Regions from separate parts of the Marinobacter sp. DS40M6 genome, predicted to be linked through region 1. Evidence: predicted binding sites of a transcription regulator. Region 1 holds the regulator's gene; each other region holds the start of a gene.
The links. The regulator sigma-54, encoded in region 1, starts transcription at its own class of promoters, with help from an activator protein. The targets are predictions, from matches to a motif close to ANTGGCATNNANNTTGCTNT.

Region 1 (6,757 bases):
GCGGCAACACCAGCGAAGTGCTGACCATTTTGCCGTTAATAAAGCGCATGGGAGCCCCGCTGATCAGCATGACGGGCAACGAGAACTCCACCCTGGCTCGGGAGGCCGTTGCCAACCTGGATATCAGTGTCGCCCAGGAGGCCTGTCCTCTTGGCCTGGCCCCCACCTCCAGCACCACGGCCACTTTGGTGATGGGTGATGCCCTGGCCGTGGCACTGCTTGAAGCCCGGGGGTTCAGCACCGAAGACTTTGCGCTCTCACACCCCGGTGGCAGTCTGGGCCGCAGGTTGCTGCTGCGTGTCAGCGATATTATGCACACTGGGGACCAGATCCCCCGAGTGCAGGAAGACACCACCCTCAGCGGCGCATTACTGGAGATTTCCCGCAAGGGACTGGGTATGACGACGGTCATTAATGCCGAGGGCGACCTGGTCGGTGTATTTACAGACGGCGACCTGCGCCGCACCCTGGACCGCTCCGTGGACATTCACAACACGCCGATTGCCGAGGCCATGACCCGCAACGGTCGTGTGATCCACGATGACCAACTGGCCGCCGAGGCACTGAACATGATGGAAGAGCTGAAGATCAACGCCCTGCCCGTCATCAATCGTGACGGCAAACTGACCGGCGCTATCAACATGCACGACCTGTTGCGGGCGGGAGTGATCTGATGGCTGACACTCTGCGCCCTCAATGGCCAGCGGAGCTGATTGAAAAAGCCGCTGCCATTCGCCTGCTGGCCCTGGATGTGGACGGCATCATGACCGACGGCACGCTGCTGTTCAGCGCTTCAGGCGATGAGATGAAAGGGTTCAATATTCTCGACGGCCTGGGCATCAAACAGGTTATGGCTGCTGGCATCAACGTTGCCGTCATTACCGGACGGCGCTCGCCGCTGACAGAGAAACGCATGAATGACCTCGGCATCCCACACCTGATGCAAGGCCGAGAGGACAAGAAAATCGCCCTGCGGGAACTGGCGGCACGGCTGGAGATCGCGCCACACCAGATTGCCTACATGGGTGATGACCTGCCGGACCTGCCCGCAATCCGTTACGCCGGACTGGGCATAACAGTACCCAACGGCTACTGGCTGGTGCGCCAGCACGCGGATTTTTGCACGTCGGCCGCAGGGGGTAGCGGCGCGGTCCGTGAAGCCTGCGAACTGCTGCTCTGCGCCTGCGGGCAGCTCAACGCAAGCCTGCAACCCTACCTGGAGCAGGACTGAATGGCCGCTGAAGCCCTCTTTACCCGGCCCTGGGTACGAACCCTGGGGCTGGCTGTCACGATAGTGGCACTGTTTTTCCTGCTCTGGCAAAGTGACGAGTCATCAGAGCCGGTGGATGCCGCCGCGCTGAGAGGCGAATCGGAACCAGACGGTTTCGTGGTCAATGGTCGCTATCTGTCTTTCGACGAGACCGGGCGGCTTACCGCACACTTCGAAAGCCCACGTATCGAGCAATTCGAGGCCCGCAACGAAACCATTATGGAATCGCCGAATGCGACGCTCTACGGCGACCCCGGCAACGCACCCTGGCAAGTCCAGGCCAACAAAGGCCAATTCATGGAAGCTGACGACCTGGTCCACTTGACGGGGGATGTTCGGGTGTCCCAGCAAGCCCAAGGTGGGCGCCCCCTGACATTAACCACGTCAACGCTGACACTGGATAACACAGAGCGTACTGTTTACACAGACGCCCCGGTGGAACTGACCGACTCGTTCAGCCTGACCCGCGCAACCGGCATGAAGGCCTGGATTGATGACCGAATCCTCGAACTCGACTCTGACGTGGAAGGACGCTATGAGACCGGCAAGTAAATTCATGCCCAACCCTCACCGCAATCGGCACCAACCGGTGGCATTGCGCCCGGCAGTCTCAGCGATTGTCCTGGCGCTGACAATGACCGTGGGCATGCCGTTCGCCGCGGCCTTTGATCTTGAGTCTGACCAACCCATCAGGGTCAATGCCGACAACGCGCGGCTTGACGAAGGCCAGGGCATTGCAACCTATACCGGCTCGGTTGAAATGAGTCAGGGCGATGCCAACCTTATGGCGGACAAAGTTGTACTCCACCGGGATGAGAATGGCGTCAGCCGCATTGAAGCCACCGGTACCCCGGCACGCTACCGCCAGCCTGCCATGGAAGGCCAGGGCGAAACCGACGCCCGTGCGCTAACGATCACCTGGTCCGCCTCCGACAACCGGGTTACCTTTCAGCGCGAAGCTGTGATCGAACAGGGCGGCAACCTGTTCCGGGGCGACGTCATTCATTATGACAGCGCCGAACGCGTGGTGACCGCAGAAGGCTCTGCTGACCAGGGCGATGGCAGCGGTCGCGTCGAAATGGTCATCCAGCCGCGCGGCAACGCCGGTAGCAATCCAGATAACAACCCTAACGGACAGGATATCGATGGCAGTTCTCAGGGCCAGTAACCTCGCAAAAAGCTACAAACAGAAGAAGGTCGTCATCGACGTTTCCCTGGAAATTCGCAGTGGCGAGATCGTCGGCTTACTCGGCCCCAATGGCGCGGGAAAAACGACGTGTTTCTACATGATTGTTGGCCTGGTTCCCGCCGACAACGGTCGAATCACCATCGACAATCAGGACATAACGCCGCTGCCCATGCATGGTCGTGCCCGCAAGGGAATCGGGTACCTGCCCCAGGAAGCATCCGTGTTCCGCAAGCTCACCGTACGCGACAACATACTGGCGATCCTGGAAACCCGCCGCGAACTCAAACGCGCTGACCGGGAGGCCAAGTTAGAGGAACTGCTTGAAGAGTTTCACATTACCCACATCCGCGATAGCGTCGGCATGGCCCTGTCAGGCGGCGAGCGACGACGGGTGGAAATTGCCCGGGCGCTGGCGATGGAGCCGGCGTTCATCCTGCTGGACGAACCCTTCGCCGGAGTCGACCCGATCTCCGTGAGCGACATCAAGCAGATCATCCGACACTTGCGGGACAAGGGTATCGGCGTACTGATCACCGACCACAACGTGCGGGAAACCCTCGACATCTGCGAGAATGCCTACATTGTCAGCGGCGGCCACATCATTGCCTCTGGTAATTCGGACGATATACTGGCCAACCAGCAGGTCAAGGAAGTGTATCTGGGCAACGAGTTTCGCCTGTAGTACACTCGGCAAAGAACTTGCTTGGTGCGGCAAGTAGCCAGCATACAAAGAGTTTTTGTGCAACCCCGGCTCCAGAAAGCGCCCTGATGACGTAAAGAGAGAGCCTGAGTGACGGAAGAGAGAGACCGAGTGACGGATCCTGAACCATGGTTATGAAAGCCTCACTACAGTTAAAGCTGGGCCAAAGCCTGACCATGACGCCCCAGCTGCAACAGGCTATCAGGCTTCTGCAGCTCTCCACCCTGGACCTCCAGCAGGAAATCCAGCAGGCATTGGAATCCAACCCAATGCTGGAAACCTCCGAAGACGACGACAACCAGAATCCGGAATCAACGGACAGTGACAACGAGTCGTCTGAAACAGCGTCAACCGAGGAATCCAACACCGCTTCAGACACCGCTGCTGAGTGGGACGAATCCGAAAACGGACCTGACTGGTCATCAGAAACGGACAGTCCCGACACCATTCCCGATGATCTTCCCGTCGACACCGCTTGGGATGACATTTACCAGTCAGCCCCCGCGTCAGCAGCCCGTAACGACGACGAAAACGACCACGACTTCGAAACCCGTAACTCCCCCACCGAAACGCTCCAGGACCACCTGGAATGGCAACTGAACCTGACGCCCATGAGCGAGCGGGATCAGGCCATCGCCCATGCCCTGATGGATGCGGTTGATAACCACGGCTACCTGACCTCTCCGCTTGAAGAAATTCATTCAGGCATGGTGGACGAATCCGACGAAGACCCGCTGGAACTGGACGAAGTGGAAGCCGTTCTTCATCGCCTGCAGCACTTCGATCCACCCGGCGTGTTCGCCCGTAATCTGCAGGAATGCCTGCTGATCCAGCTGAATCAGCTGCCCCCGGAAACACCCTGGCTGGCTCAGGCGCGACTGGTGATTACCCACTACATAAACCTGCTGGGTAACCGTGATTACGCCCAGCTGTTACGCCGCAGCCGCCTGAAAGAAGAGCAGCTACGGGACGTTCTGGCACTTATTACCGGGTTAAACCCCCGTCCCGGCGACACCCTGGATCAGGCCGAGCCAGACTACGTCATCCCAGATGTGATCGTGCGCAAGCACAATGAACGCTGGCGCGTGGAGCTGAATCCTGAAATTGCACCGCGCATTCGTGTGAATGCAAGCTATGCTTCTCTTATAAAGCGTGCTGACAGCAGTGCTGACAACACCTACCTGCGGGACCAGTTGCAGGAGGCAAAGTGGTTCATCAAGAGCCTGCAGAGCCGCAACGAAACCCTGCTTAAGGTGGCCACGCGCATTGTCGAGCACCAGCAGGGATTCCTGGATCATGGCGAGGAAGCCATGAAACCTTTGATTCTCTCGGATATTGCCCAGGCGGTGGAAATGCACGAGTCGACCATTTCAAGGGTCACCACCCAGAAATACATGCACACGCCGCGGGGCATATTTGAACTTAAGTATTTTTTCTCGAGCCATGTCAGTACCGACGAGGGTGGAGAGTGCTCATCCACGGCAATCCGCGCGATGATCAAGAAGCTGATTGCAACGGAAACTCCGAAAAAGCCATTGAGCGATAGCAAAATTGCAGCCATGCTAGGAGACCAGGGTATCAAGGTGGCTAGACGAACCGTGGCCAAGTATCGCGAGGCAATGCACATTCCTCCGTCCAACGAGCGAAAGCGATTGGTGTAGGAAGCGTCTGTTCCCGGCCTCACGGGGAGAGCCCTTTCCTGAAAGTATACCGCCTGCAGCATAACGCTGTGGCACACAGCCGGTATCCTAACGGGTGCCGGCAAGCTGAAAACAGGAGAAGCCTATGCAACTCAATATTTCAGGCCATCACGTAGAACTGACTCCCGCACTGAAAGATTACGTATCAGGCAAATTTGAAAAGCTTGAGCGGCACTTCGACCACATCAGCAATTGCCAGGTTACCCTTGAGGTGGAAAAAGTGCGCCAGATGGCGGAAGCTACGCTTCACGTGATAGGTGGTGAGATTCACGCAAAGGCCGAAAACAGCGATATGTACGCTGCCATTGATGGACTGGTAGACAAGCTGGACAGGCAGATTCTGAAGCACAAGGAAAAGAACGTAGACCGGATGCACGGGAACGGCGCCCGCTAGGACGACGCCCCCGGCATGACAGTTAATCGAGCTGCGGCACTGGCTAACCATGCAACACGTGCCGCAGCCTTTTTTTACGGAAATGCAGTCGATTCATGACCGACACATCCCTGACTATCGAGAACATTCTCGCGCCGGAGCTAACCCTTTGCCGGGTGCCTGCCTCTAGCAAAAAGCGGGTTATGGAAACCATTGCCGAGCAGATCCAGCAACACGACGCTTTGCTCAGCGACACCCAGATATTCACTAATCTGGTCGCACGGGAGCGACTGGGGAGCACGGGTATCGGACAGGGCATCGCGATCCCCCACTGCAGACTGGAAGGGCTGGATCACGTGGTTGGCGTTTTGCTGACCCTGGAAGAAGGCGTTGCGTTCGATGCTATCGACAACCAGCCGGTGGACCTCGTCTTCACCTTGATTGTCCCCAAGGAAGCCACCAGCGAGCATCTTGAGCTTTTGAGCCAACTTGCTGAAAAGTTCAACGAACGTGCATTCTGCGACCAGCTGCGTCAGTGCACTGATGCAGGCTCTCTCTATCGCCGGATGACAGCCGAAACAAGCTGAACAACTCCACATCCAAGGTGAACGGGCTATGAAACTGATCATCGTCAGCGGCCGATCAGGTTCCGGGAAAAGTACCGCGTTACATGTTCTGGAAGACCTGGGCTTTTACTGCATTGACAACCTGCCCATTGGCCTCCTGTTCCCCCTCACACAGGAAGCCACCAACCAGAACTCTCCCAGCCGGCTGGGAAAGATGGCGGTCAGCATCGATGCCCGTAACCTTTCCGGAGAATTGAGCAACTTCGAGGATATCTACCGCAGCCTTCAGGATACTGGCGTAACCATCGAGATCATCTATCTCGACGCCGATGAACAGTCTCTTCTGCAGCGCTTCCATGCCACGCGCCGAAAGCATCCACTGAGTGATGACAAGACCTCCCTGAGGGAGGCCATCGGTAACGAAAAGAAGCTTCTGGAGCCGCTTTCCAAGCTGGCAGACCTCTACATCGACACCACGGGGCTGTCCATGTACGAGCTCCGGGATATGGTAAAGCAACGAGTCGCGGGCAGGCGCCACCAGGAACTGGCACTGCTATTCCAGTCATTCGGATTCAAGCACGGCGTGCCGTTGGATTCGGACTATGTGTTCGATGTGCGCTGCCTGCCCAATCCCTATTGGGACACCAGCCTTCGGCAGTTTGTGGGCACCGACCAGCCGGTTATCGATTTCCTGGAAAAGGAGCCGTTGAGCCGTAAGATGGTCGAAGACCTGACCCAATTCCTGGAAAACTGGCTACCCTCGTTCGCAGACAGCAACCGCAGCTATATGACCATATCCATCGGCTGCACCGGTGGCCAGCATCGCTCGGTTTATATCTGCGACCAGCTCGGCCGCTATTTCTCGGGCAAATACAGCAATGTGCAGGTTCGCCACACCGAACTGCCCCACCTGCAAAGCAGGGAAAGCTGAACCGCCTATGATCCGCCGCCCCATTACC
Region 2 (6,757 bases), on a different contig from region 1:
GAGCACAGCGAACTCGTGTTTGTCGGTTTCACTCCTTGCCAGTTCCTTGACCAGATGATTCGCCAGGCTGGCCCGGTTGGGCAGTCCTGTGGTCGAATCGTACAGTGCTTTGCGCTCGACACGCCGGGATTCCTCCAGCGCCTGGATTTCAGCGTTCCGGCGCTGCTTGACGTCATTGGCGGAGGCAAAAAGAGCGACCAGGATCAATACGCCACTGAACAGGGCCAGCGGGGCACCCAGCCAATCACCCGATAGCAGATTGTCTGCAGCGGGCATGGCGTTTTCAGGATAGATCATGGCAGCCATGCCCGTGTAGTGCATTCCACAGATAGCCACGCCCATGGCCAGGGCGGCGCCGAGCTGGAGGGCGGTTCCTTTGAGGCCTTGTACTGACTGCAAGCGGCGGCAAATGAACATGGCCACACCCGAGGCCCCGACCGCAATGACAACGGAAGCACTGAACAGAACCGGGTCGTAGCGCATCCCCGGCTCCATCTCCATGGCCGCCATGCCGACGTAATGCATGGACGTAATACCGCCGCCCATGAACAGGCTGCCGATAACGATCTGCAGCGGGCCCGCGCGGTCCTTGCCGATGATATGCAGGGCCAGTCCCGAAGCACCCACAGCGGCAACCCAGGAAATCAGGGTAATGGTGAGGTCGTAGCTCATTTCCATCGGCATCACATAGGCCTGCATGCCTACGAAATGCATGACCCAGACCCCGGTTCCCATCGTCAGAGCCCCGAGCGCCAGCCATAGCCTGGCTTTTGCCTGTTCGAGCGTAGCAAGCTGTGCGCCGAAGTAGAGCGCGCTGTACGATGCCAGTACCGCAACCACAAAGGAGGCGGCCACCAGGGTGTAATCGTAATATCCCGTCATTCTGAAACCCGTTTTTCTGGATGAACACTGTTCACGACCGGTTTCGCCAATGGCCAAACTGCCGTGAAATGAGAAATTCATCAGAGATACGGGGCTCTTGCGCTACCGTTTCATCGACAATGTGAATTTTCGTGAAATGTCTAACGGGGACAGCAAATTACCACTGCTCCCGGTCCTCCGCACTTTCCTCAGCTTCTACCTCGGCCTTGCGTTCCTGGATCTTTTTCATCTTTTCGTCAGAGATCTTCATACTGTTGGCGCTGTCCCGCAGCACGAAGAGGCTGCCGACCACCAGGGCCAGCGCGACTATGACAAAAACCCATCCGATAAGTGGCATGGCTTGGCTCCTTCATTGAACCCATTTACCTTATAGTGGACCACACGCCTTCAACCCGACAACCGGATTCCGGAAATTACGATGTCCTTCTCCAGAATTTACAATCAGGCAGCCGCCCGCAAAGGCGGCGAAGTCGAGCTACGCGCCATATTGCCCCGGGTTGCGGCGCCCGGTGAGCTTGAAGCCATGGGTGACGACCGCTACCTGTCCGAGGTCACACGCTGCGTCTTCAAGGCCGGTTTCGTGTGGCGAGTGATCGAGAACAAGTGGCCGGGATTTGAAGATGCCTTCAAGGGGTTCGTGCCGCTGTACTGGCAGCAGGTTCCGCCAGAAGTGCTGGAGGATCTGGCACAGGATGAACGCATTGTGCGCAACATGCAGAAAATTCGCACGGTGCCGGACAACGCCCGGATGATTGTGGATGGCGCCCGTGAGCACGGTGGCTTTGGAGCCTTCCTGAGCCAGTGGCCTTCGCACGATCAGGTCGGCTTGCTGATGTGGTTCAAACGCCACGGTGCCCGCCTCGGCGGCAACACCGCCCAATATTTCCTGCGTCGGGTAGGCTGGGATGGGTTTATCCTGTCGTCGGATGTGGCCGCCGGGTTGCATCGGGAGGAACGGCTGGATGCCAGCCCCGGCAGCAAAAAGGCCTTGATGCAGGCACAGCAGGCCTTCAACGACTGGCATAAGGAAACTGGCCTGCCCTACAGCCACCTGTCGCGAATTCTGTCTTACTCAGTGGGAGATTAGATGCGTTCCGCCCTGTTAATGCTCGCCCTTTGGTTGATGACCTCCACGCTTTCTCTGGTCCACGCCAACCCGTTGCTTGAGGCGGTGAAAACCGTGGAACAGCGCCTGGACGCACGCGTGGGCATCGCCCTCTATGATTCCGGGACTGGAGAATCCTGGGACTATCACGGCGATGACCGTTTCCCCATCACAAGCACCTTCAAAACCCTGGCCTGTGCGGCGTTGCTGGCAAAGGTGGATAACGGCACTGTTGATCTGGATCGGCGAGTGATCTTCAGCAAGGACGATCTGGTGACCTATTCACCGGTCACTGAGACACGTGTAGGGGAAGAGGCAGGTATGAGTTTGCGGGAGCTGTGTGAAGCGACAATGGCCACCAGCGACAACACCGCCGCCAATCTGGTACTGGGGGCCATTGATGGCCCCGACGGCGTTACCGCGTATGCACGCGATCTGGGCGATACCGTTACGCGGCTGGACCGGACGGAAACCTCACTCAATGAGGCCACGCCGGGCGACCTGCGAGATACCACAAGTCCCAAGGCGATGGTCGCGAACCTCCGCAAATTGGTACTTGGTGAGGCGCTATCCAAAGGTTCCCGGGATACTCTGGTTACCTGGCTCAAAGGCAACCGTGTCAGTGACAACTTGCTCCGGGCAGCGATACCACCGGACTGGACAATCGGAGACCGCTCTGGAGCCGGCGGCCACGGCTCCCGTTCAATCACTGCCGTGCTATGGCCACCCCATCGCCCGCCTCTGGTGATCGCGATCTATATAACGCAAACCGGTGCGTCTTTTGATGAACGTAATGGCGCTATCAGAGACCTCGGGGGCGCTATTGTGAAGCACTTCTGATCGCCAGCAACAGCTGCCGGCCTGTCAGAATTCTTTACACACTGCCTTCAAGGTTGCGCTCAAAAATCATCGTGGCATCTGAATTCAAGGAGAATTTTTGACAGTGGCCCACATGTTGCCTTTATCAGTGCAGATCAACACTGATGACCATTAAGGAAAGGCCACATGAGCATTATCAACCGTATCGCCACACTGGGCATCCTTGCCGCAGGCCTCGCATTCGCCGCTCCGGCAACCGCTAACCTGATCGAGAATGGCAGCTTCGAAAACCCCAACGTGACTACGGGCACCTGGCAGTTTTTTACATCTGACCAGGTCGCTGGCTGGACCGGCAGCAACATTGAAATCTGGGAGAGTGGCTTCAACAGCGTGAACGCTTATGACGGCAGCCAGTTTGCCGAGCTGAATGCCCACCCGGACATGGATGGCCCATTTGGCATCTACCAGACCATTGATACCACCATTGGCCAGCGTTATGACCTGAGCTTTGCTTACCGCGCTCGCCAGAACAACTCTGAAAGCTTCATGTTGTCCCTGATTTCCAATGGAAACAGTGCCGATTCGCTGCTGAATGATCATGTAACGAGTGGTTGGAGCATCTTCTCAGGAAGCTTCATTGCCAGCGCTCTGGAAACCACCATCAAGTTCACTTCCGTGAGCCCGGATGGCACCGTCGGCAACTTCCTCGACGACGTAAGAGTAACCGCACAGGTCCCTGAACCGGGCACGCTGGCGCTGATGGGGCTAGGTCTGCTCGGCCTGGGCTTTCGCCGTCGCCGCTAGTCGCTGGCTAAAAAAACGCTCGACCTCTAAAAGGGCCCCGTAATGATGATTGCGGGGCCCTTTTTGCCATCATCGCCTGCCAATGGCAGGATAAGCGCTTTCCGTTGTCATGCTGAAGGGCGCTATGAATCCCACCATTGAGCTTCTTAAATCACACCGTTCAATCCGCAAGTTCCAGAACCGCAGGATTCCCCGCGAGCTGTTCGAGGAACTGATCCGGGCTGGCCAGAGCGCCGCTACGTCCAGTCATGTGCAGGCTTACTCCATTATCCATGTGGTCGATCCGAACAACCGAGAGGCCCTTGCGGAGTTGAGTGGCGGCCAACGCTATGTGGCGGAAAGTTCAGATTTTCTGGTGTTCTGCGCAGACATGAAACGGGCCACGGATGCCGCGGAACGCGCAGGTGCCGAGGTAGTCCGCGGGATGACCGAGCAGTTGCTGGTGGCCAGCATCGATACTGCCCTGGTGGCCCAGAACGTTGCCACCGCAGCAGAATCGGCGGGGCTGGGCCTGTGTTATATCGGGGGCATACGTAACAACCCAGCGGAGGTGAGCGAGCTACTACGTCTGCCGGAGCATGTATATCCGGTGTTCGGTATGTGCCTGGGGTATCCGGACCAGGCACCCGAGGTGAAACCGAGACTGCCACTGGCGTCCATCCTCAAAGAGGATTATTACCAAAGCGAACGCGATCCGGAACTGGTGGCGGAATTCGACACCACCATGAACACCTATTACCAGGCCCGCACCGGGGGCACCAAGGACACCAACTGGTCGCAACAGCTGAAACCACTGTTTACATCCAAGTTGCGCCCCCACATGCGGGATTTCCTGCGCGGCAAGGGCTTCGAGATGAAGTAATCAGGATCGCCGGGAGACTTACCCCGGCGCACCTACCAGCGAGCGGTAGACATCCACCATCGCCAGGGTGACCGCTGTGCGGCTACGCACGGCCGCATCCCGGGTGGCGGTGAACTCCTGTTCCGCCGTCAGCACCTCGAAATAGCCGATAAACCCTTCTTCATAGCGAGCCCGGGCCAGTTCCACGGCGTGCTCGGCATTATTCATCGCCTGTTCCAGCCGCTCTTCCCGCTGTTGCGCTCGCTGATAACGCACCAGCCGCGTTTCTGCCTCTTCCAGGGCCTCCAGCACCGTTTGCTGGTAGCTGGCCAATGCCGCACGGCTATCGGCTCCTGCCGCCTCGATACGGGATTTGACCCGGTCGTGGTCCAGGAAAGTCCAGTCAATGCCCAGGGCAACGCGTCGGGTTTCCGCCGGACCGGTGAACAGATCGCTGGTGTCGCCGGCAACGGAACCGATTAGCCCGCTCAGGGTAAAGCGAGGGAACAAGTCAGCGGTGGCCACCCCAATGCGGGCGGTGGAGGCCGCCAGGCGTCGCTCAGCAGCGGCGATATCCGGGCGGCGGCGCAGAACTTCCCCCGGGCTATCCACGGGAATCGTCGGCAGGGTTTCCGGCAGCGCTCCACGAGGTGACAGCGTATCGACAAGCGCCATCGGCGGCTGGCCCGTCAGCACGGAAATGCGGTGCATGGCCCCTCGTATCCCCGCCTGCAGGGTGGGCAATTCGGCCCGGGTCCGTTCCAGTTGGGCACGGGCACGGACCTGATCAAACTCGGTACCACGCCCGGCCTTTACCCGGGCTTCCACGATGTCCAGTGACTGCTGCTGCAAAGCCACACTCTGCAGGGCAACCTGATACTGCTGCTGAAGGCCTCGCAGCTCAAAATAGCTGCTGGCCAACTGGCCCGCGATGGCTACCTGAACGGCACCGAGATCGGCACCGGCTGCCTCCAGTTCCGCCCTTTGGGCCTCCGTCGCACGGCGAAGGCGCCCGAACAGATCCAGCTCCCAACTGGCGGCAACGCCAGCCTGGTAACGCTGCACCCGTTCTGGCCCGGCACCGGGGGGAGATTGCTCAATATCCGCAAGATACTGTTCGGCGCCAGAGGCGCTGGCCGTGACGCTGGGCCATTGATCCCGCTCGGCGCCATACAGCAGGGCGGCCGCGCGCTCATAGCGAGCGACGGCGCCTTCCAGACTGAGGTTGGCGGCCAGGGCATCATCAATCAGGCGTGCCAGCAAAGGATCATCAAATCCCTGCCAGAAACGCTGCTGATCGGTTCCACCGGCAACCATGGTTCGCCCTTCCGAAAACGCATTCGGTTCCGGCGTCGTCGGGGCCTGGTAATCTGGGCCCACGGCGCATCCTGTTAACAGGGCCAGAGCCCCCGTCATGGTGATGACTTTAAGCATGGCTACCTCCTGGCAATGCGTCTTCGCTATCGCCGTCATCGGAAGACAGTGTGGATGTATGATGGCTCTTCAGCGGGTGGCTTCCAGAAAGCTTGCGCAGCGCCACGTAGAACACCGGAGTCAGGAACAGGCCAAACAGGGTGACCCCGATCATGCCGGCAAATACGGCCGTGCCCAAAGCCTCACGCACCTCGGCGCCCGCGCCGGTGGCCAGCACCAGGGGCACAACCGCAGCGGTAAAGGTGATGGAGGTCATGATGATGGGCCGCAGCCGCAACCGGCAGGCTTCCAGCGCCGCCTCCACAATGCTCCGCCCCTGAAGCTCCAGTTCGCGGGCAAATTCCACGATCAGGATGGCGTTCTTGCAGGCCAGGCCAATCAACACCACCAGACCCACCTGGACAAAGATATTGTTGTCCCCGTCGCTAAACCACACGCCGATCAATGCCGAGAGCATGCACATGGGCACGATGAGGATCACCGCCAACGGCAGGGTCCAGCTCTCATAAAGCGCTGCCAAAACCAGGAACACCAGCAGGATGGCAAGCGGGAACACCACCAGCGCGGCATTACCCTGGGTGGCCTGCTGATAGCTCAGGTCGGTCCATTCAAACGCCATTCCGGCTGGCAGCACCTGGTCCGCCAGCGCTGTCAGCGTATCCATGGCCTGGGCCGATGACAGCACCCTTGGGTCCGCCTCCCCGGCGATATCCGCTGCGGGGTAGCCGTTATAACGCAATACCGGGTCCGGTCCGAAGCTCTGGCGAATGTTCACCATCGAGCCGATCGGCACCATCTCGCCCTGGTCGTTACGGGTGCGCAGGCGGGCAATGTCCTCCACGCTGTCGCGGTAGGGGGCGTCTGCCTGGGCG
Region 3 (6,757 bases), on a different contig from region 1:
GTCACCTTGCCAAATACCGCGTAGCCCGGGCCGCGGACACCTGCGTTCAGGAAATCGTTGTCGGTCAGGTTGATAAAAAACTGGGACGTGGCGGAGTCCGGTGAGCTTGTGCGGGCCATGGCGATGGTTCCGCGAAGGTTTTTGGCGGTTGGCCTGGCTTCGTTCCGGATGGGGCTACGGGTCTGCTTCTGGTTTAGATCCTGATCAAAACCGCCGCCCTGGATCATGAAACCTGGAATGACCCTATGGAACAGCGTTCCCTCGTAGAACCCGTTTTTGGCATAGGCAATAAAATTCTCAACGGTCTCGGGAGCGATGTCCGGGCGCAGAGTCACCTCAATGGCACCTTCGCTGGTTTCAATAATCACCTGGGGCAGCTCATTCTGTTGCCCTTCTGCCGCCAGGCAGTTGCCGATACCCAGCATGAAGGTTACAGATAGAGCGATTTGCATCACATAACGAAACGGTTTTACGAAATTTGTCATTCTATAATGGCTCACGTAGTTAGTTCAGGGAATAGTAGGTAGCTTCGGGAATGTTTGCTGCGATACTGTTCCCATGAATCCAGTCTGTTGCAGGATGTTAGCAGATAATACTTGTCAAGTCGGGCATATTCCCTGCGGAGTTCATGACTATCAGCTAACCTTTTATCGCATCAGTGGCATTGATGCACTCTGACCGGGCCAGGTTGTACGGCAATCACTGTGAAGCTATTGGAGGCATACCTTGAAAATCCGTCAGGGCTTCGAAGAAAAATCCCGTCTCGGTCGGTTGCTGATAAACCGGGGATACCTTTCCGAAATTCAGTTGGAAGAGGGCCTGCGCCTACAGCATGAGACCGGTCAGCGGCTCGGCGAGGTGTTTATACAGTCCGGCTGGATTACCGAGCGCGAGTTGCATCGGGTTCTCAAGCACCAATCCCGTTACCGCAACGCGGCTGCACTGGTCACTATGGCGGTATTGCCTTTTCAGCCATTGGTCAGTTTTGCCGCTGGCAGCACCACGAATGATTCACGAGACGTTACGGACGCCGCGCAATTGTACGAGCGTGCCGGTTTGGCGCCGCTTAATGACGACGAGATGGCCGGCGTGTCGGGGCAGGGTGATCAATCCTTGTTGGATCGTATCGCCACGGTATCTGCCATGACCGGAAGTAACGACGGGACAGGAGAGGTTGATCCGGATGTCATCGAAGGCCTGAAACTAACAGCGAACATTTTCGTGCCGGTGCTGAACTTCCTGGATTCTGATCTTACGATATCCGGTGTGCATTATCGGGATGATGTTCCCCGTTACACGGTTCGTGACGATGGCGGACTCACCCTGGCGTTCCCGGAAAGGATCGAACAGATCCGCATGGACAATATACGGGTCAGCGGCAGTCAGGGACCGTCCATGGGGAACATTGCCCTCGACAATATCCGCTTCCATCCCGATTCACAGATGACGATCTATACTCGCTGATGGGATGCGTTGGGCTCCGACGTTTGCGGAGCCCAGAAGCCGTCAGGCGCTCGCCAGAACGGTACGGTGTGATACGGCCTTTTGCTCGCCCTGAGCACCGTAGAGGGTCTGGTGCCCGGAAACGCCGCGGAATATATCAGTAAGACGTGAAAGGCGCTTCTGGAGGTGACTGACAACCCGCCCATTATTGCTATTCAACTGGTGACAGGTCTTAAGGCGTTCGTCGGCCTCCCGCCACAAGTCGTAAACATCTGACAGGCCGGCGCTGAGAATAAACCGTGAGGGTGCTCCGTTTTCAGGTCGAAACCCCATCGACACCAGAAGGCGGATTTTGAGTTTGGCCCGTTCACGAATCTGACCCAACAGAGTGTTTTTCTCGCCAGTCAGTGATTCGAGTTTACGGATATCAGATGTGGAAAGGCAGGCTTTTTCCTGCTGCAGGACGTCCGCCAGGGATTCGAGTTGACGGATATCCTGAGATAAAAGGTCTTTCAGTTCATCAATTGCGGCCATGATCTACTCACCCGAAAATGCTTTCATCCATCTCAAGCATTTTCTGGGCCAGTTTCTCCGCATCAACCTTGTAGGAGCCGCTTTCAAGGGCAGAGCGGATCTGCTCGATACGGTCATCGTCCATTTCCGGATAACTGCCGAGCTTTTGTTCGAGCTGTTTCAGGTTCTTCGCCTGGCTGCTCAAATTGACATTTTCGCCACGGGCGCCTTGCGCCTGGGTCTTTGCCTGCTCAGCTGTAGAGGGCTGAGTGCTCTGGGTAGCGGAAGATTTATCGGCCGTGGTTTTCTGGGTGTTGACCTGGCCTGGGCCTATTCCATTAAAGTCAACTGACATAACGTTACCTGCTTAACTGGTCGGCCGCGTTGGGCGGCTCCAAAATTTCATACCTGTCTATCGGCATGGCCTGACGTTTCTTTAGCGATTTTTGCAAGAGTTAAATGACACTCTTGTCATCTTTCAAAAAAAAACCGGCAACAGATTGCCGTTTCCGGTGAATCAATGCCGGGAACGAGGTTACATGGGAATCTCGACATGCCCGGGAGCAGTCACACGGGCACGCACGGTGCGGGAGGACGAGAGGTTCTCAACCAGAACCTGTTCTCCAATCCCGGCACTGGCCAGGGCTTTACCCCTTGAGTTTACCGAAAAATTGCCGCTGCGGGCGCTGATGATAACATGGTCTCCGCGTTCGATCGCTGCCGGAGCCAGCACCAAATCCGGTGTAAATACGGTACCGGCGTTCACGCCGCGGCGCATTTCCATGCCCACTAACTGGTCGACATTGGTTATTGCGCCCCGTCGAATCGAATTCACCACCACGTTATCCGACTGTATTGCCGCTTTCGTCAGTCGTTCGCCGCGCCCCAAGGGGCGGGCGGCGACCATGGCTTCACCGGTTATCGTGACGGATACCGGAAGGAACATGCGCCAGGGGCGCTCGCCCTCGCAGGAAACCAGTAGCGAGGGTTGGGTGGTCCTCCAGGGGTCGCCGCTGAACGATACGCTGAGTGGGGTATCACAGGTTGCGAGCGAGAGGCGTGCGTCGAGTTGGCCGGTATCGTGGGAAACCGTAAAGCCTTCGTTTGCCTGAGCCTCTGAAAATGCCTCCAGAAATTGTTCCGCGCTGCTTTGAATTTGTTCGGACGTGGTCGTGGAGGCCATTGCCGGGCCGGCTGTTACGGTGAATAACAATATGATGGCGAAATTGGTAATGCGCATACGCGGCAGTTTGTCCTATGCTGTCATTAACCGGGTAAAGCCCCGAGTTCAGGAATATCCTAATGATTTCCGGATTCGGCCGTTAAGCCTATCGAGTGAGTCAATAAACCGGCACATAGCCGGTTCCACGCGACTTTTTAGAATAACGCAGCAAGATGCGTGCCGGCAGCAAGACGTTTCGAGTGGGAGATATAAACGATGGCAGGGGTATTGGACAGTGTAAATCAGCGCACCCAGCTGGTGGGCCAGAATCGTCTGGAGCTTCTGTTATTTCGCCTTCGTGGCCGGCAGATGTACGGCATCAACGTCTTCAAGGTCAAGGAAGTGTTGCAGTGCCCCAGGCTGTCATCGTTGCCGAACAGTCGCCCTATGGTTCGGGGCGTGGCCCATATTCGTGGCGAGACTATCCCAATCATTGACCTAGGTATGTCAATCCGGCTTCCCGGTATTCCCAAGGAAGAGATGGCCACCAGCTTCGTGATCATTACTGAGTACAACCGAAAAACCCAGGGTTTCCTGGTGGCTGGTGTCGACCGCATCGTGAATATGAACTGGGAAGACATCCTGCCGCCACCCAAGGGTGCGGGCAAAGACGTTTACCTCACAGCGGTAACGCACTTTGAAGACAAGCTGATAGAGGTCATCGATGTTGAAAAGATCCTGTCTGAAGTGTCGCCGTTTGAGGAAGATGTCACCGAAGAGGTTCGCAATCGCAGTTCAGAGCGGGTGCCTGGCCATCTGCCGGTGCTGGTTGTAGACGATTCGGCTGTGGCGCGACGCCAGATTGAGCGATGTCTCACTGCCATTGGTATGGGAGTGGTGACCAAGAATGATGGCAGGCAGGCCCTGGATTATCTGAAAGAGATTACGGCAGATGGCTCTCGCGCCGCCGATCACCTGTGTTTGATCATATCCGATGTCGAAATGCCGGAAATGGACGGGTACACTCTGGTCACCAAGTGTAAAAATGAGCCTGCAATCAAGGATGTATTTATCATGCTGCACACGTCCCTGAGTGGCGTGTTTAACAAGGCGATGGTGCAGAAGGTGGGCGCTGACGATTTCATGGCTAAATTCAGCCCCGATGAGCTGGCTGAAAGAGTCATGGAAATTGTCGACCGCGAGCAGTGACGCTCCTCCGTTACTTCCGACTCACTCGATAATGAGATCCAATGAAAGCTGAAATAACGCCACAGGAATACGAGGCCTTTAAATCATTCCTGCAGGATGCGTGTGGCATTTTGCTCGGGGAGAACAAGCAGTATTTGGTAAAAAGCCGTTTGCGGCGGATCATGGAAGAGAACGAGCTGAGAACCCTGGGTGATTTGCTGGATCGCGTGAAGAGAACCGGTCGCAGCAGTTTGAAGGAAGTCGTGATCGACGCGATGACGACGAATGAAACCCTCTGGTTTCGGGACAATCACCCGTTCCGCATCCTGCAGGAAAAGCTGCTGCCGGAATTTGGCGACAGAAAATCAGCGCAGTCACTTCGTATCTGGTCTGCAGCCTGTTCGACAGGCCAGGAGCCCTATTCGGTAGCGATGATTATTGAAGAATTTCGTCGCCAGCGGCCGGGTAGGCTGCGGGATGTGAAGATCACCGCCACCGACATCTCCAAAAGCGTTCTAGAGGTTGCGCGCCGTGGCGAGTACGAGATGATTGCCATTGGCCGGGGCCTGTCACCCGAGCGGCAAAAGCAGTTTTTTACTCCTGCCATGAATGGCAGTTGGCAGATCCGACCGCAAATCAAGAGCATGGTGGAGTTCAGGGAGCTGAACCTGCTTGAACGCTACATGCTCGGGAAGTTTGACATTGTTATGTGCCGGAACGTACTGATCTACTTTTCGGCAGAGCTTAAAAAGGACATCCTGACCCGTATCCATGCCACTCTCAATCCCGGTGGTTACCTGATACTGGGAGCATCGGAATCGCTGAACGGGTTGCCTCATCTCTACGAAATGGTGCAGTGCCACCCAGGGATCATCTACCGCAAGAAATAGGCCCACCCAATGCCGATCAATGTATGGATACTGGTCGCCGCCCAGGCGCTTGCCATGTGTACAGCGCCTTTCATCGTCTTTATCGGAAGCATTCACGGACGTCTTCTGGCGCCATCACCTGAGTGGGCAACCTTGCCCGTGGGCCTTGTGGTAGTTGGAACGGTCCTGGCTATAAAGCCTGCTACGTGGCTGATGGAACGCCTGGGGCGCAAGCCGGTTATGTTGCTTGGCACGCTGGCGGGTGTGGTGTCCGGGTTGTTCGGTGCGTTGGCAGCCTGGAGTGCGAGTTTCCCGTTCTTGTGCGCTGCGGCGGTTGTGGGCGGAACCGGGCTGGCGGTGGTTCACCAATACCGCTTTGCGGCCATGGAGTCGGTAGCGCCCGAGATGGCTGGCTCCGCAGCAGCCAGGGTGCTTCTAGGCGGCCTCGTAGCGGCGTGGCTGGGGCCGGAAATTGCGCTTTTGGGAGGTGGAGGCCAAGCCGAGCACCCTTTCATGGGCGGCTGGCTTGCATTGAGTGCCGTGCAGGTGGTTGCCATGGTCGTACTGGTTTTCGGATACCGCGCCAGCGGGGAGCGAGTACGGGAAGCCTTGGGGGAGGGCGGTCGCCCGATGTCTGACATCCTGAGGCAACCGGTCATTTGGGCGGCGATCAGTTCCGCTGCCATCGGTTATGCCCTCATGAGCTTTATCATGACGGCAACACCACTGAGTATGACGGAAGTGGCCGACCACCCGCTTGAAGATGCCAAGTGGGTCATTCAGATTCACATCATGGCCATGTACTTGCCGTCGCTGATCAGTGGCTGGTTCATTCGTGTGGTGGGTATTCCAAGGATGATGGGCCTGGGATTGCTCGCCTATCTGGGGTGTGTGGCCCTGGCGTTCAGCGGTATCAGCTTTCACCACTACCTGTTTGCACTCATCCTGTTGGGAGTAGGCTGGAACTTCCTGTTTGTCGGCGGCACCACGCTATTACCGCAGGGATATCGCGATGAGGAGCGGTTCCGTGTTCAGGGGCTCAACGACCTGATGGTATTCGGCTCGCAGGCGACAGCTGCACTGAGTGCTGGTGCGGTATTGGCGGCGTTTGACTGGAATGGACTGTTGCTGATTGCCATACCGTTCCTGGTGTTACACGGTGTCTTGATGGCCGTTTGGCTGATGAGCCGGCCCCAGAACAGAGGCCGGCATCCCGCTTGAGTGTTTATACCAGGTTGTAGACGAAGACGATGGCTACAGCAACGGGTGTGAAGTAACGCAGTACGCGATACCAGAGCGAGAATGTGCCCGCTGACATGCCCAGTTCGCTTTCCAGCGCCTGTCGAGACATTGTCCAGCCGACAAACACGGCGACCAGCAGTCCGCCCAGGGGCAACAGGATATTAGCGGTCAGGAAGTCCAGAAGGTCGAAGATGGTTTTGCCTTCGAACATCGCAAACATGCCCAGCGGTGTCACGTCCGACCACAGGTTTAGCGAAAGCACGGAGGCCACACCCAATAACCAGCACACGATGCCTGCCCCGACGGTACTCACCGTGCGGTTCATACCTTTCTGTTCCTC

Region 2: the regulator sigma-54 is predicted to act here: its motif matches at 2,930-2,949, upstream of JJO78_RS00280 (PEP-CTERM sorting domain-containing protein).
Region 3: the regulator sigma-54 is predicted to act here: its motif matches at 3,344-3,363, upstream of flgA (flagellar basal body P-ring formation chaperone FlgA).

What each region holds. Positions count from the first base shown of each region.
Region 1 covers NZ_JAFCAE010000004.1:269,398-276,154, forward strand. The annotation lists gene JJO78_RS11980 (KpsF/GutQ family sugar-phosphate isomerase) at 1-674, shown strand, start outside; gene JJO78_RS11985 (KdsC family phosphatase) at 674-1,231, shown strand; gene lptC (LPS export ABC transporter periplasmic protein LptC) at 1,232-1,822, shown strand; gene lptA (lipopolysaccharide transport periplasmic protein LptA) at 1,905-2,438, shown strand; gene lptB (LPS export ABC transporter ATP-binding protein) at 2,416-3,141, shown strand; gene JJO78_RS12005 (RNA polymerase factor sigma-54) at 3,294-4,820, shown strand; gene hpf (ribosome hibernation promoting factor) at 4,945-5,253, shown strand; gene ptsN (PTS IIA-like nitrogen regulatory protein PtsN) at 5,349-5,819, shown strand; gene rapZ (RNase adapter RapZ) at 5,848-6,729, shown strand; gene JJO78_RS12025 (HPr family phosphocarrier protein) at 6,737-6,757, shown strand, end outside.
Region 2 covers NZ_JAFCAE010000001.1:47,369-54,125, forward strand. The annotation lists gene JJO78_RS00260 (MHYT domain-containing protein) at 1-882, opposite strand, end outside; gene JJO78_RS00265 (DUF2897 family protein) at 1,040-1,219, opposite strand; gene JJO78_RS00270 (DNA-3-methyladenine glycosylase I) at 1,301-1,969, shown strand; gene bla (class A beta-lactamase) at 1,970-2,827, shown strand; gene JJO78_RS00280 (PEP-CTERM sorting domain-containing protein) at 2,993-3,610, shown strand; gene nfsA (oxygen-insensitive NADPH nitroreductase) at 3,735-4,472, shown strand; gene JJO78_RS00290 (efflux transporter outer membrane subunit) at 4,491-5,885, opposite strand; gene JJO78_RS00295 (efflux RND transporter permease subunit) at 5,878-6,757, opposite strand, start outside.
Region 3 covers NZ_JAFCAE010000006.1:22,484-29,240, reverse strand. The annotation lists gene JJO78_RS15680 (peptidylprolyl isomerase) at 1-485, opposite strand, end outside; gene JJO78_RS15675 (hypothetical protein) at 727-1,464, shown strand; gene JJO78_RS15670 (flagella synthesis protein FlgN) at 1,507-1,977, opposite strand; gene flgM (flagellar biosynthesis anti-sigma factor FlgM) at 1,985-2,311, opposite strand; gene flgA (flagellar basal body P-ring formation chaperone FlgA) at 2,492-3,196, opposite strand; gene JJO78_RS15655 (chemotaxis protein CheV) at 3,395-4,327, shown strand; gene JJO78_RS15650 (CheR family methyltransferase) at 4,369-5,196, shown strand; gene JJO78_RS15645 (MFS transporter) at 5,206-6,396, shown strand; gene JJO78_RS15640 (sodium-dependent transporter) at 6,401-6,757, opposite strand, start outside.